DNA from 3 places in the Arsenophonus apicola genome. Region 2 is predicted to be linked to each of the others. Evidence: predicted binding sites of a transcription regulator. Region 2 holds the regulator's gene; each other region holds the start of a gene.
The links. Region 2 encodes Fur, which represses iron uptake genes when iron is present. Its sites were predicted from a motif close to ATAATAATGAGAACNACTATCAA; they were not measured.
Positions count from the first base shown of each region.

Region 1: the regulator Fur is predicted to act here: its motif matches at 3,008-3,030, upstream of sodA (superoxide dismutase [Mn]).
Region 3: the regulator Fur is predicted to act here: its motif matches at 2,566-2,588, upstream of feoA (ferrous iron transporter A).

Region 1 covers NZ_CP084222.1:35,217-39,981, forward strand. The annotation lists rRNA gene LDL57_RS00140 (23S ribosomal RNA) at 1-90, shown strand, start outside; rRNA gene rrf (5S ribosomal RNA) at 271-386, shown strand; rRNA gene rrf (5S ribosomal RNA) at 536-651, shown strand; gene acs (acetate--CoA ligase) at 802-2,760, opposite strand; gene sodA (superoxide dismutase [Mn]) at 3,100-3,726, shown strand; gene trpS (tryptophan--tRNA ligase) at 4,023-4,765, opposite strand, start outside.
Region 2 covers NZ_CP084222.1:2,260,406-2,265,170, forward strand. The annotation lists gene LDL57_RS10720 (type I secretion system permease/ATPase) at 1-558, shown strand, start outside; gene ybfE (LexA regulated protein) at 739-1,020, shown strand; gene fldA (flavodoxin FldA) at 1,208-1,741, shown strand; gene fur (ferric iron uptake transcriptional regulator) at 1,896-2,363, shown strand; gene LDL57_RS10740 (hypothetical protein) at 2,665-2,979, shown strand; gene LDL57_RS10745 (Tle-like phospholipase domain-containing protein) at 3,140-4,123, opposite strand; gene glnS (glutamine--tRNA ligase) at 4,341-4,765, opposite strand, start outside.
Region 3 covers NZ_CP084222.1:168,639-173,403, reverse strand. The annotation lists gene LDL57_RS00695 (Tex family protein) at 51-2,372, shown strand; gene feoA (ferrous iron transporter A) at 2,681-2,917, shown strand; partial or broken gene feoB (Fe(2+) transporter permease subunit FeoB) at 2,976-4,765, shown strand, end outside.

The DNA.
Region 1 (4,765 bases), 1.1 Mb from region 2:
TGTTCGAGACGAGGACGTAGATAGGCTGGGTGTGTAAGCGTAGCGATACGTTGAGCTAACCAGTACTAATGACCCGAGAGGCTTAACCTGACAACACCGAAGGTGTTTTGAGAAGAGAGAAGAGATTTTAGCTTGTTCAGAGATTGGTGCCTGTAAGCGGTTACGGCGCTAGAAGTCAACGGGCGAGATGGCCTGCGCATAGCGAGAGGCAGCCGAGATGAGCGCCCGAGGCAGTAGCGTAACGAAACAGGATAGCGAAAAAAGAATTTGTCTGGCGGTAATAGCGCGGTGGTGCCACCTGATCCCATGCCGAACTCAGAAGTGAAATGCCGTAGCGCCGATGGTAGTGTGGGGTCTCCCCATGTGAGAGTAGGGAGCTGCCAGACGTTAATTTAATGCTAATGGCTGAGGCCATTAGTGAAATAAATATGTGACAGGACAGTTTGGTTAGTCGTTGTTTATCTATAATTTTAATTATTAATTTGATGAATGCGCTATTTGAATGTTCGATAGAATATAAATAGAAAAGAATTTGCTTAGTAGCTATAGCGCGGTAGCTCCACCTGATCCCATGCCGAACTCAGAAGTGAAATGCCGTAGTGCCGATGGTAGTGTGGGGTCTCCCCATGTGAGAGTAGGGAACTGCTAAGCTTAAAATATCAAGGCCACCTATAAAGGTGGCTTTTCTATATAAATAATAAATCTATGTTAATGAATAATATATTTTATAGTTGAATTATATCTATTTTATCGACCATCTTTGTTAATATTTTTAGAGTTTATTATTGGTAATTGACTAATCTAACTAGAAATATTGATTGAATCCTTTTCTTCTAGTAATTTTTCAACAACACTAGGATCGGCTAAGGTTGATGTATCTCCTAAATTGTTTATATCACCAGTGGCAATCTTTCTTAGAATACGTCGCATAATTTTACCTGAGCGAGTTTTTGGTAAAGCATCAGTCCAATGAAGAATATCTGGTGTGGCTATTGGACCAATTTCTTTACGCACCCAATTGCGTACGTCATTATAAAGTTCTGTTGAAGGTTTTTCTCCATGATTTAATGTAATGTAGGCGTAAATTGCTTGTCCTTTAATATTATGTGGAACACCAACGACGGCAGCCTCAGCAATTTTAGGGAAGGCTACAAGTGCGGATTCGATTTCGGCTGTACCTAAACGATGGCCCGAAATATTTAAAACGTCGTCAACACGACCGGTTATCCAATAATAACCGTCTTCATCGCGGCGAGCACCGTCCCCACTGAAATACATACCTTTAAATAGTGAAAAATAGGTTTGTTCAAAGCGTTCATGGTCACCATAAATTGTTCTAGCTTGCCCTGGCCACGAATCCATGATGACAAGATTGCCTTCAGCAATACCTTCAAGTAAATTACCCAAGTTATCAATAAGCTCGGGCTTAATACCAAAAAAAGGTAATGTGGCAGATCCTGGTTTAAGTTCAGTAGCTCCCGGTAAAGGTAAAAGCATAAAACCGCCGGTTTCAGTTTGCCACCATGTATCAATAATAGGGCAATGGCTATTACCTATTTTTTTGTAGTACCATTCCCAAGCTTCTGGGTTAATAGGTTCACCGACATAGCCTAAAATTTTTAAAGAATTACGCTGGGTACCTTCAATAGCTTTATCACCTTCGGCCATCAAAGCACGTATTGCCGTTGGTGCAGTATATAAAATATTTACTTTATGTTTATCAATTACTTGGCTCATACGGTTTATACTTGGATAGTTAGGTACTCCTTCAAACATTAACGTAGTGGCGCCATTGGATAGAGGGCCATAAATTAAGTAACTATGACCTGTTATCCAACCTATATCAGCAGTACACCAATAAGTTTCTTTTGCCTGATAGTCAAAGGCGTATTTGAAAGTAAGAGAAATATAAACTAAATAGCCTCCAGTGGTGTGTAAAATGCCTTTTGGTTTACCTGTTGAACCTGAGGTATAAAGAATAAATAAAGGATCTTCTGCATTCATTTCTTCAGCAGGACAATCAGCGTTAAGCCCTTTAATAATTTCATGCCACCAGTGATCACGTTTTTGTTGCCAGTCGATTTGATTACCGGTTCGCTTAAAAACAATAACATTATTAATTGTTTTGACAGTCGGGTTTTTTAACGCTTCATCAACATTTTTTTTCAGCGGTATAGTACGATTTGCTCTTAACCCTTCATCTGCGGTAATAATAAGTTTAGCTTTACTGTCAGTAATGCGTCCTGCAATAGCTTCTGGTGAAAATCCAGCAAAGATAACAGAGTGAATAGCGCCAATGCGTGTGCATGCTAACATGGCGATAGCGGATTCAGGTATCATCGGCATATAAATGGCAACAACATCGCCTTTTTTGATGCCTAGTTTTTTTAACGCATTGGCAAATAGACAGACATCATGATGAAGTTGGCGGTAGGTTATATGATAAAATTGTGATGGGTCATCGCCTTCCCAAATGATTGCAGTTTGATCACCACGTAATTGTAAATGGCGATCTAGGCAGTTAGTACTTAAATTTAAAGTGCCGTCTTCAAACCATTGGATGTTAATGTGACCCGGGTCAAATGAAGTGTTTTTTACTTTGGTATAAGGTTTTATCCAATCAACGATTTGACCTTTTTCTCGCCAAAATGCGTCAGGATCTTCAAGTGATAATTGATAATCTTGTAAATACTGTTTTTTATTAATTAAGGTACGTGCGGCAATTTCAGTAGGAATGGGGTACTTGAATGTTGATATCATATTTTTCTTCTCCTCATTTGGGTTAATCATATGCTAAATAGCGATTAACTAACCCTATGTGTAAGAATTTGTTTTTTTTTTGTGTTAGTGATCACGTAAATGTTGCTGCTTCATTTTATTTTAATTGTTTGTTAATTAATTATTATGTTTAAATTCATTTAATTGATGTTTTTTATTGTAATTTTTATTTTGATGTAATTAATGAGTTGTTTTTTATAGATAATAAAAAACCTTAAAAAATGTATTGTTTATAATTGTTTTCAATATGATGGTAATCCTTGTAAAATAAGTATTGATTAAAACATTTATTTTATATTTCAGTAACAGGAGTTAATGAAAATGAGCTATACATTACCTTCCCTACCTTATGAATATGGGGCACTAGAGCCACATTTTGATGAAAGGACAATGAGGATCCATCATACCAAACATCACCAAACATATGTCAACAATACCAATGATGCTTTAAAAGATTTTCCTGAGCTTGCCAAACTTGATATATATGATTTAATTCAAAATTTAGATAAAGTGCCATCTGATAAGCGTACCTTTTTACGCAATAATGCAGGCGGGCATGCCAATCATAGTATGTTTTGGATTGGATTAAAAATTGGTACTGAACTAAAAGGTGAGCTGAAATCGGCAATTGAACGTGATTTTGATAGTGTAGAAAATTTTAAAGAAATCTTTGAAAAAGCGGCTGCAACTCGTTTCGGTTCTGGTTGGGCGTGGTTAGTCTTGAAATCGGATGGAAAACTGGCGGTTGTTTCGACAGCTAATCAAGATAATCCGTTAATGGGTGAGTCTATTTCCGGTGTTTCTGGTTATCCTATTTTAGGGCTTGATGTTTGGGAACATGCTTATTACCTTAAATATGAAAATCGTCGTCCTGAATATATTAAAGCTTTTTGGTCGGTTGTTAACTGGGATGAAGCTGCGAAACGTTTTGCGCAAAAAGTAAAATAACATTGACGATACCTGTTTGTTTCTTTTCAATGTTAGTGGTGCCAGATTACTTACTGGCCTACTAATATTTTTGGGATAACAATTAAAAATATAACAATAAAAATTACAAAACACTGTTAATTGTTTATATAATCAGTTGAAAAAAATAATTTCTTTTACTAAATATTGTTTCCTTGTTTGATAAATATATTAATAAAATAAAGATTTGCTCTTATTTTACTTTTCATTGTTATTAATTTTTATAAATAATTTATTCTTAGTGTCAATCTCCCACGTATTTTACGGGGAGAAGAGAGTTAATTTTTTATAGGATTAATAAAACCAATAGCATCATAAACTTTACTAAGCGTTATTTGAGCGCGAGCCTCTGCTTTGCTAGCACCTTCAGACATAATATCATTTAATAATTTTTCGTTATTACGAAATTCATCAAAACGACTTTGGATATTTATTAACATATCAGAAACAGCTTCAGCAACAGTGTTTTTAAGATCGCCATACATTTTTCCAGCAAATTGTTTTTCTATCTCCGAGGTAGATATAGCTGTTATGCCAGAAAGGATATCTATTAGATTAGAAATACCCGGTTTATTTTCTAAATCATAGTAAATTTGTGGTGGCTCGTCAGAGTCAGTGACAGCACGTTTTATCTTTTTAGCTGCTGATTTAGGATTTTCTAATAAGGTTATAACATTATTGCGATTATCGTCTGATTTTGACATCTTTTTTTGCGGTTCTTGTAGAGACATAACCCGCGCGCCTTTTTCCGGAATAAAGGGATCGGGTATAGTAAATATTTCACCATAGAGCGAATTAAAACGTTGAGCGATATCACGGCTTAATTCTAAATGTTGTTTTTGATCAATACCAACCGGGACTTGGTTTGTCTGGTAAAGTAAAATATCTGCAGCCATTAATACTGGATAATCAAATAATCCAGCATTAATATTTTCAGCATGACGGGTTGATTTGTCTTTAAATTGTGTCATGCGGCTTAATTCACCAAAATAGGTGTAACAGTTAAGGGCCCAGCTAAGTT
Region 2 (4,765 bases):
GATGGTATGGATCTGGCTGTCGCCGATCCCATGGCTTTACGTCTTAATATGAGCGTAGTACTGCAAGAAAGTGTTTTGTTTGCTGGCTCCATAGCAGACAATATCCGCTTAAGCCAGCCGGCAGCTTCTGACGAAGCCGTGACCCAGGCCGCGCAAATGGCAGGCGCACTGGATTTTATTCAACAACTTCCGCACGGTTTCAATAGCCAGTTAGCAGAAAGGGGGATGAATTTATCAGGTGGCCAACGGCAACGTATAGCGCTTGCCCGTGCCCTGTTAACACAACCACGCATTTTAATTCTTGATGAGGCCACTTCTGCGCTAGATTATGACTCAGAAGCCGCTATCATGAAAAATATGCATTATCTGTCTGCTGGTCGAACCGTAATTAGTATTGCCCATCGGCTTAATACCATCCGTTATGCTGACAAAATTTGTGTGATAAATGAAGGACAAGTCGTTGAATGCGATAGCCATGATAATCTACTTAGGTTAAATGGGTTTTATGCTCAACTCTGGTATCAGCAAATAGGATCAAAGGCAAAAATAAACGCTTAAACATGACATGAGTCGCCAGTAAGCTCACATGTATCTGTTTTACTGGCTATGTCTAATTTAACTTGCTCACTAATAGATTGCTTTATCAATAGGATATATTTTATCTGATAGTAGCGATAGTTATCATGCTAGGGTATGATTGTTTTAAGTAACTAGCAAATTTCCATCAACATTTAAATTATGGCAAAAGAGCAGACTGATCGCACAACCCGGGATCTATTCGCCGATGAACTTAGACCAGGGCGTCCGAAAACCAATCCCTTATCTCGACATGAACAATTAAAAATCAATAAACGAAATCAATTAAAACGTGATAAGAGCAAAGGCTTACGTCGTGTCGAATTAAAAATCAATGAGCGTGCTGTTGCAACATTAAATATGCTAGCGCAAGAACAGAAAATAAGCCGTAGTGAACTAATAGAACAAATATTACTGACACAATTAGCAAAGAAAAAGCAATGAATTGCAGTTTTATTGGTTTATTTTGTCTAAAACACACAAAATTGACAGAATTATGCAGTTATTTTCGTCAAAATAATGGTCATTTAATTATTTATTAATCAACTGTTATTATCTTTCCTATTACTACTATTAGTAACAATAAGATAACTAAACAACGCAAATTAAAATTAAGAGGTTTATTTACTTTATGGCAATCATAGGTATCTTCTTCGGCAGTGATACTGGCAATACAGAAAATATTGCCAAAATGATCCAAGAAAAGCTTGGCGGCACTGATATTGCTGAAATTCATGATATTGCTAAAAGCAGTAAAGAGGATATTGAAGCATTTGATATTTTACTATTCGGTATTCCTACCTGGTATTATGGTGAAGCACAGTGTGACTGGGACGATTTCTTTCCGACATTGGAAGAAATTGATTTTGACGGTAAGCTGGTCGCTATTTTTGGTTGTGGCGATCAAGAAGATTATGCCGAATATTTTTGTGATGCTATGGGTACCGTAAAAGAGATTATTGAACCTAAAGGGGCTAGCATTATTGGCCACTGGCCAACTGAAGGTTACCACTTTGAAGCATCAAAAGGACTTGCTGATGACAATAACTTTATTGGTCTTGCCATTGATGAAGACCGGCAACCGGAACTAACCGATCAACGCGTGGAGTGTTGGGTAAATCAAATAATCGACGAGCTTGAATTGCAAGCCATCATTGATAGATAAATGTCATTTTTTTGTACATGATAATTCCTGCAAATTGTGTAATGATATTAAGACATATATAATTGTAAAATTAGTTTGAAAGAAACAGTATGCTACTGTTAACAATGTTTTGATATTATTGAATTCACTACTAATGCAACAAGGTAGGATCCGCATGACCGACAACAATAAAGCATTGAAGAATGCAGGGCTTAAAGTAACGCTTCCACGTTTGAAAATTTTAGAGGTATTACAAGAGCCAGAGTGCCATCACGTCAGTGCGGAAGATCTCTATAAAAAACTCATTGATATGGGGGAAGAGATTGGCCTCGCAACGGTTTATCGTGTTCTAAACCAATTTGATGAAGCGGGTATTGTTACTCGCCATAACTTTGAAGGCGGTAAATCAGTTTTTGAACTGACACAACAATATCACCACGATCACTTAATTTGTTTAGATTGTGGTAAAGTTATTGAATTTAGTGATGAATCGATTGAAACAAGACAAAAAAACATCGCCGAACGTCATGGTATTAAACTCTCTAATCACAGTCTCTATCTCTATGGACATTGCTCAAAAAAAGACCATTGTGATGAAAACGACTTGGGGCACCCTGCCCGCAATAGTAAAGAAGAAAAATAACCCTGCCTATCACTGTTTTTGTTATTAATCAGATAAAACAACGAAGCCCGCAGGTGCTAGCAACACCTACGAGCCTCTGACCACAACATTAACAGGAGTAATGCTATGGCTAGTAGCAATAGTATTATAAACACATATCTAAAGCGCAATACTTTCCTTCACTATCATACCCATAAGATAGGCTCGAAAAGCTAGTTATTACGCTTGATTTTCATATTGGTGAGAGAAAAAGTGCAAGCCCACGCGATATTGACCACGTTTCCATTATTACTTATCTGTCGTCAATCATTGGGGGTGCACAATGCTGTCTGATAGCAATATTCTTTTTTCCGAATTAGCTAATGTGCTTCGCAAGCTAGATATCTCACATTTGAGTACCGATGATATCCTACAGTTAGCAAATAGCAGCAAAGAGTGTTGCGCTGGATTATGCCATAATTTACATTTTCTGGCGAAAACCTTGCTTTCTTTGGCAGATAATAAAGTATCAAAGTTCTCTATGGCTAGCCTATGTCAATTAGGTCATGGATTGTCAGCTATTGCTATTTTGCTACCTGCTTTAATTCAACTACAAAAATCTGTTGAACAACAAATTAGCAATATTCCCGAGGATTAATATTAATCGTCGCTTCCATTTTGATTATCAATGGAAGCGTCAATAACGTTTATTTCTCTTTTACAATCCTGCGCACACAGCTTGAAAATGTATTCATTACATCAAAGAAATATTTTAACACTGATAAAAATAGGGTTAAAAAACGCTAGCAGCTATGTTCTCAAACTGCTTGCTGATACAAAGTACGAATATGATTTACATATCTGCTATGTGCGGCTAAGGCGCTATCTTTTTTCTCCGCTATCTGCGGAATAATTTTAACGCTACCAATATGATCAACCGCAAAAAATTTATCTAACTTTGGAATAATATCACCATCGATATAGTAGTGATTAATATTAGCCTTAACTTTTTTTAAGTTGGCTAAATTGCTATATTGCGCTAACAAGTCGTTCTGTAAACCTAAGCCAAGTTGAGCGCTGCTAAAACATTCTGCTCGAATAGCCTTTTCTGTAGTAGATACTTTCAGCGCAGAATAAGCGGCTAAGCCTCCGCCTAATGAATGACCGCTGGTTGAAAGACTATATTTTTGCCATTTCTCATGTTGCATAAGTAGTTGCAAATGATGCAGTAGCTGGCTAGCTTGCTTATAACAAGCAGGAATGTCACCAAACACATTATTAATATTCGCATTGCATTGATTAATAAAAGTTCTCGGATTCTTCATATAACGCGGCGCTCCACCACTTACCGCTTCACCACTGGTGGTACCACCAAAAACTAAGCGAATTTCCTGCCTAACTTTATTGTGAAAAATATAAGCGACTAATCCGGTTTTACTATCATTTAATAAACCATGCTGCGGATACAGTTTTATATTGCTCTTTTTAGATAGGAAGCTGGCCAATTCACGATCGATCCCCCACTGGGTGGCTTCTAATGTGGCAAGGTTACGGTTGTACACAAAATCAGCTAATAACGCATCATGATAATGTTGCTTGATGCTGGCTTTATTTAACAGGAGACTTAATTTTTGACAAGTATGCAACTTATTTAACGACGTTTTTTGTTGTAATATTTCCACATTACTATTATGGATAGTCTTTAATGAAGAGAGCATATTGTCCTTAGGAGATATTAGCTGCGACTCTTTAGGCAAAAACACATTTTTTATTAAATAGCTTGAATTGATAAAGTTTGGCATGGCATAACATCCTTATTAATGGCCAATGGGTCAGTTTAATAATTATATTTGCCAAAGAGTGATTATCTTGTTTTAACCAACTAGAAATCTATGACTTAAAGCCATATTTTTCTATTTAAAAAATATACTACCCAAATAAACCCTCTCTCTTCTTTTTAATAAAAAAAGCGTGGTTATCAACCACGCTTTTTATAGTGACTATCAATGATATAATTTCTTAGCTGGCTATTTTTGCCCAACTATCTCTTAACCCTACCGTGCGATTAAATACCAACTGTTCAGCCGTATGATCATGGCTATCAGCACAAAAATAGCCCTCGCGTTCAAACTGATAAGCTTTTCCAGCTTGCGCGGTAATTAAACTTGGTTCAACAAACCCACGCCGAATCACTAAAGAATCTGGATTAATAACGGCTAAAAAGTCCTCTTCTGCGGCAGGATTAGGCACCGTAAATAAGCGATCATACAACCTGATTTCTGCTGGCAGCGCATGTAATGCACTTACCCAATGGATAACCCCTTTGACTTTACGTCCGTCGGCAGGATCTTTATTTAATGTATCAGCATCATAAGTACAATAAATCGTAGTAATATTACCTGCTGCATCTTTATCAACCCGATTAGCCTGTACAATATAAGCAT
Region 3 (4,765 bases), 1.2 Mb from region 2:
CACATAAGCAGATAATTGCGTCCTATTTAAGTATTGAAGAAACTAAAATGATGAATAAATCCTTAAGCAAAATTATTGCACATGAATTAGACACCACACCAGCGCAAGTACTTTCAGCTATTACATTACTCGATGAAGGAAATACCGTTCCCTTTATTGCCCGCTATCGTAAAGAAGTCACAGGCGGGCTCGATGATAATCAACTGCGTAAACTTGAAACGCGTTTAAGTTACTTACGTGAATTAAACGAACGCCGCCAAACTATTCTAAAATCGATTAATGAACAAGGAAAGCTTACCGCTGAACTTGCTGAAGCGATTAATAACACATTTAATAAAACTGAGCTTGAAGATCTCTATTTACCTTATAAGCCCAAACGTCGTACCCGAGGCCAAATAGCAATTGAAGCTGGCTTAGCGCCTCTGGCGGAGCGATTATGGAATGAGCCCCAACATATACCGGAACAGATAGCCGAAACCTTTATTGATCCACAAAAAAATATTAATGACACTAAAGCTGCACTTGATGGTGCCCGCTATATTCTAATGGAACGCTTCGCTGAAGATGCAAATTTACTTAGCAAAATTCGTAATTATTTGTGGAAAAATGCCCACTTAACAGCCAAAGTAATCGAAGGCAAAGAAACAGTAGGAACAAAATTTAGCGATTATTTTGATCACCATGAGCTTATTGCGCATATCCCTTCCCACCGAGCGCTTGCCATGTTTCGTGGCCGTAACGGTGGCATTTTACAATTATCACTTAATGCCGATCCACAATTTGAACCATCGCCAAAAGAAAGTTATTGTGAAGAAATTATTACTCAACACTTTGGCTTACATTTAAATAATGCACCAGCAGATAAATGGCGAAGAGCTGTTATCAGTTGGACATGGCGAGTCAAAATTCTGTTACATCTTGAAACAGAATTGATGGCTACCTTACGGGAAAAAGCAGAAGAAGAAGCGATCCATGTTTTCGCACGTAATCTACATGACCTTTTAATGGCAGCGCCTGCCGGTATGCATACCACCATGGGATTAGATCCTGGCTTACGCACGGGCGTTAAAGTTGCTATTGTTGATGGGACAGGCAAACTCATTACTACCGACACGATTTATCCTCATACCGGTCAAGCAACAAAATCTGCAGCAACTATTGCATCCTTATGTGAGAAATATAAAGTTGCCTTGGTGGCCATTGGTAATGGTACTGCTTCGCGTGAAACGGAACGCTTTTTCGCCGCAGTTAAAAAACAGTACCCAAATATTACTGCACAGAAAGTGATCGTTAGTGAATCTGGCGCTTCAGTTTACTCAGCCTCTGAGTTAGCGGCACAAGAATTTCCCACTCTCGATGTCTCTTTACGTGGTGCAGTCTCTATTGCTCGTCGTTTACAAGACCCGTTAGCTGAATTAGTAAAAATTGATCCCAAATCAATTGGTGTTGGCCAATACCAACATGATGTTAACCAAACTTTACTCGCTAAAAAATTAGCAGCGGTAGTCGAAGATTGTGTAAACGCAGTCGGAGTCGATCTAAATACCGCCTCTGTTGCTCTCCTTTCTCATGTTGCAGGGCTAAGTAAAACAATTGCCCAAAATGTTGTTAATTGGCGTAACGAACACGGGCGCTTTAATGACCGCAAACAACTATTACAAGTTACGCGTCTTGGTACAAAAGCTTTTGAGCAGTGCGCGGGGTTTTTACGCATTATGGCAGGGAATAATCCTCTCGATGCCTCAACAGTTCATCCTGAAGCTTATCCAATCGTAGAAAAAATTTTATTAACCACTAAGCAACCCTTAAAAATGATCATGGGTAACACTAGCGTGCTCAATAACCTCAAACCAGAACAGTTTACTACTGATAAATTTGGTATTCCGACGGTAAATGATATTTTAAAGCAATTAGAAAAGCCTGGACGAGACCCGCGACCAGAATTTAAAACAGCCACCTTTGTCGATGGCATTGAAACAATGGAAGATCTCAAAGTAGGTATGATATTAGAAGGTTCGGTGACCAATGTGACCAATTTTGGCGCGTTTGTCGATATTGGCGTTCACCAGGATGGTCTGGTACACATTTCCTCCTTGTCTGATAAATTTATTAAAGATCCGCATTCCATAGTCAAGGCAGGTGATATTATCACCGTTAAAATCATTGATATTGATTTAAACCGTAAACGAATTGCGCTGACCATGCGCCTAGATGAGAAAACAGTAGATACACCACAACATCGTAATAAGCAGCAAACAGGCAGAAATGTCCCCTCAGCCAGTTCAACCAAAACATCCCAACAAAGCAATACACTATTCGGTAATAGTGTTATGGGTGATGCGCTGGCGGCGGCACTTAATAAAAAGCGCTAATAGTCAATATTTATATAGCTAATAGTTTGATCTAGTATCAGGCTATTACCTATTCTGTTATAAAAAATCGTTTTTTTAATAAAAATAATGAATTAACGCTAATTTTGCTGCCAATAGTTCACTCTCAAAGTAACGATTGATCAATATCAATTGCTGTCATTTAAAAAAAGCGCTAAATTAATACGAGTAGCACATAATTATGATTATCATTATTAATGTGATAATGATAATATTTCTTATTAATTTTGCTATTCGTCTGGTACCTATTTACGGTATCTTTATTTTTTGGCTTTATAGTGGAAGTGTCTATGTCAATTCTTCCTAATCATCGATACAAAATTGTCGGATTTTCATCAGAAATAAATCCAGCTTACCGCCAGAAGTTACTTTCTTTAGGCATGTTACCTGGATCTTTTTTTAACGTTATTCGTATAGCGCCGCTTGGTGATCCTATTCAAATCCAAACTCGCCGTATGAACTTGATCGTAAGAAAAAAAGATCTTGCACTATTAAATTTAGACGATGCCGGCAACCAAGTAGTATAAAAATATTTTTATGTTAACTAAATAGCCTATTACTTATTACTCATCTGACCCCAGAACTATGAAATCATTAACTATTGGCCTTATTGGCAACCCTAACGCCGGTAAAACGACACTCTTTAATCAATTAACAGGCGCTCGCCAACGTGTGGGAAATTGGGCTGGTGTCACCGTTGAGCGAAAGGTTGGCCGCTTTGCAACCTCGGAATATGATATTGAATTAGTTGACCTACCTGGCACCTATTCATTAACAACTATTTCAGAACAAACCTCACTCGATGAACAAATTGCTTGTCATTTCATCCTGAGTGGCGAAGCGGATATGCTGATCAATGTTATCGATGCCGCTAACCTCGAACGTAATCTTTATCTAACAATACAACTTATTGAATTAGGTGTACCTTGTCTCGTCGCGCTTAACATGTTGGATATTGCTGAAAACCAAAATATTCACATTAATATTGATGAACTTCAGGCACGCCTAGGTTGCCCTGTTATTCCCTTAGTATCGACTCGCGCAAAAGGTATTAGCAAATTAAAACAAGCGATCGATCAGCATAGCAATAATCTTATTTCAACCCTCATCCACTATCCCGATATTTTGCTCACTGAAGTGGAAAAATTAACTCAAATTATCGACCATAATACATTCAGTCATCAACAGCGCCGTTGGTTAGCACTACAAATATTAGAAGGTGATATCTATAGCCGCGAACGTAGCGCTATTTCCACTGATAGATTAGGTAAAATAAAAGCACATTTGCAATCCCAACAAGCTGAAGAACCTGAACTTATCATTGCTGATGCACGCTATCAAACTATTGCAACCCTTTGCGAAGCGGTCATTAATACTGAAACGGCAAAACCTAATAGCTTAACGCAATTTATTGATAATTTCGTCCTTAATCGCTGGCTTGGGTTGCCTACATTTCTTTTTATCATGTATTTAATGTTTATACTTGCTATCAATATCGGTGGTGCATTACAACCCCTCTTTGAAGGTGGATCAGAAGCCATTTTCATTCATGGAATTCAATGGGTTGGTCATACTTTTAATTTACCACAATGGCTGACTGTTTTCCTTGCCCAAGGGGTTGGGGGCGGTATTAACACGGTATTACCATTAGTTCCCCAAATTGGTTTAATGTATTTATTCCTTTCTATATTGGAAGACTCAGGTTATATGGCACGCACGGCATTTGTCATGGATAGACTGATGCAAGCACTAGGTTTGCCTGGTAAATCTTTTGTTCCTTAGATAGTCGGTTTTGGTTGTAATGTGCCTGCCATTATGGGAGCACGGACATTAGATACTCCACGCGAACGATTAATCACCATTTTGATGGCACCTTTTATGTCTTGTGGCGCAAGATTAGCTATCTTTGCTGTTTTTGCAGCTGCTTTTTTTGGCAAAAATGGAGCAAGTATTGTTTTTTCTCTTTATTTATTAGGTATTGTCATTGCGATCCTAACCGGGTTGTTATTGAAATATACTATTGCACGGGGCGCATCTTCGCCTTTTATCATGGAATTACCGGTCTACCATGTACCACACTTAAAAACATTACTGTTACAAACCTGGCAAAGACTGAAAGGTTTTGTGTTAAGAGCAGGAAAAGTAATTATTATTGCCAGTATGATTATCGGGGCACTTAATAGTTTTTCTTTATCCGGTAAAGTTGTTGATAACATTAACCAATCCGCATTAGCGTCAGTAAGTAAAACCCTTACCCCGCTACTGAAACCTATCGGTATCAACGATGATAATTGGCAAGCAACCGTTGGGCTTATTACAGGCGCGTTAGCTAAAGAAGTTGTTATTGGTACATTGAATACACTGTATACCGCCGA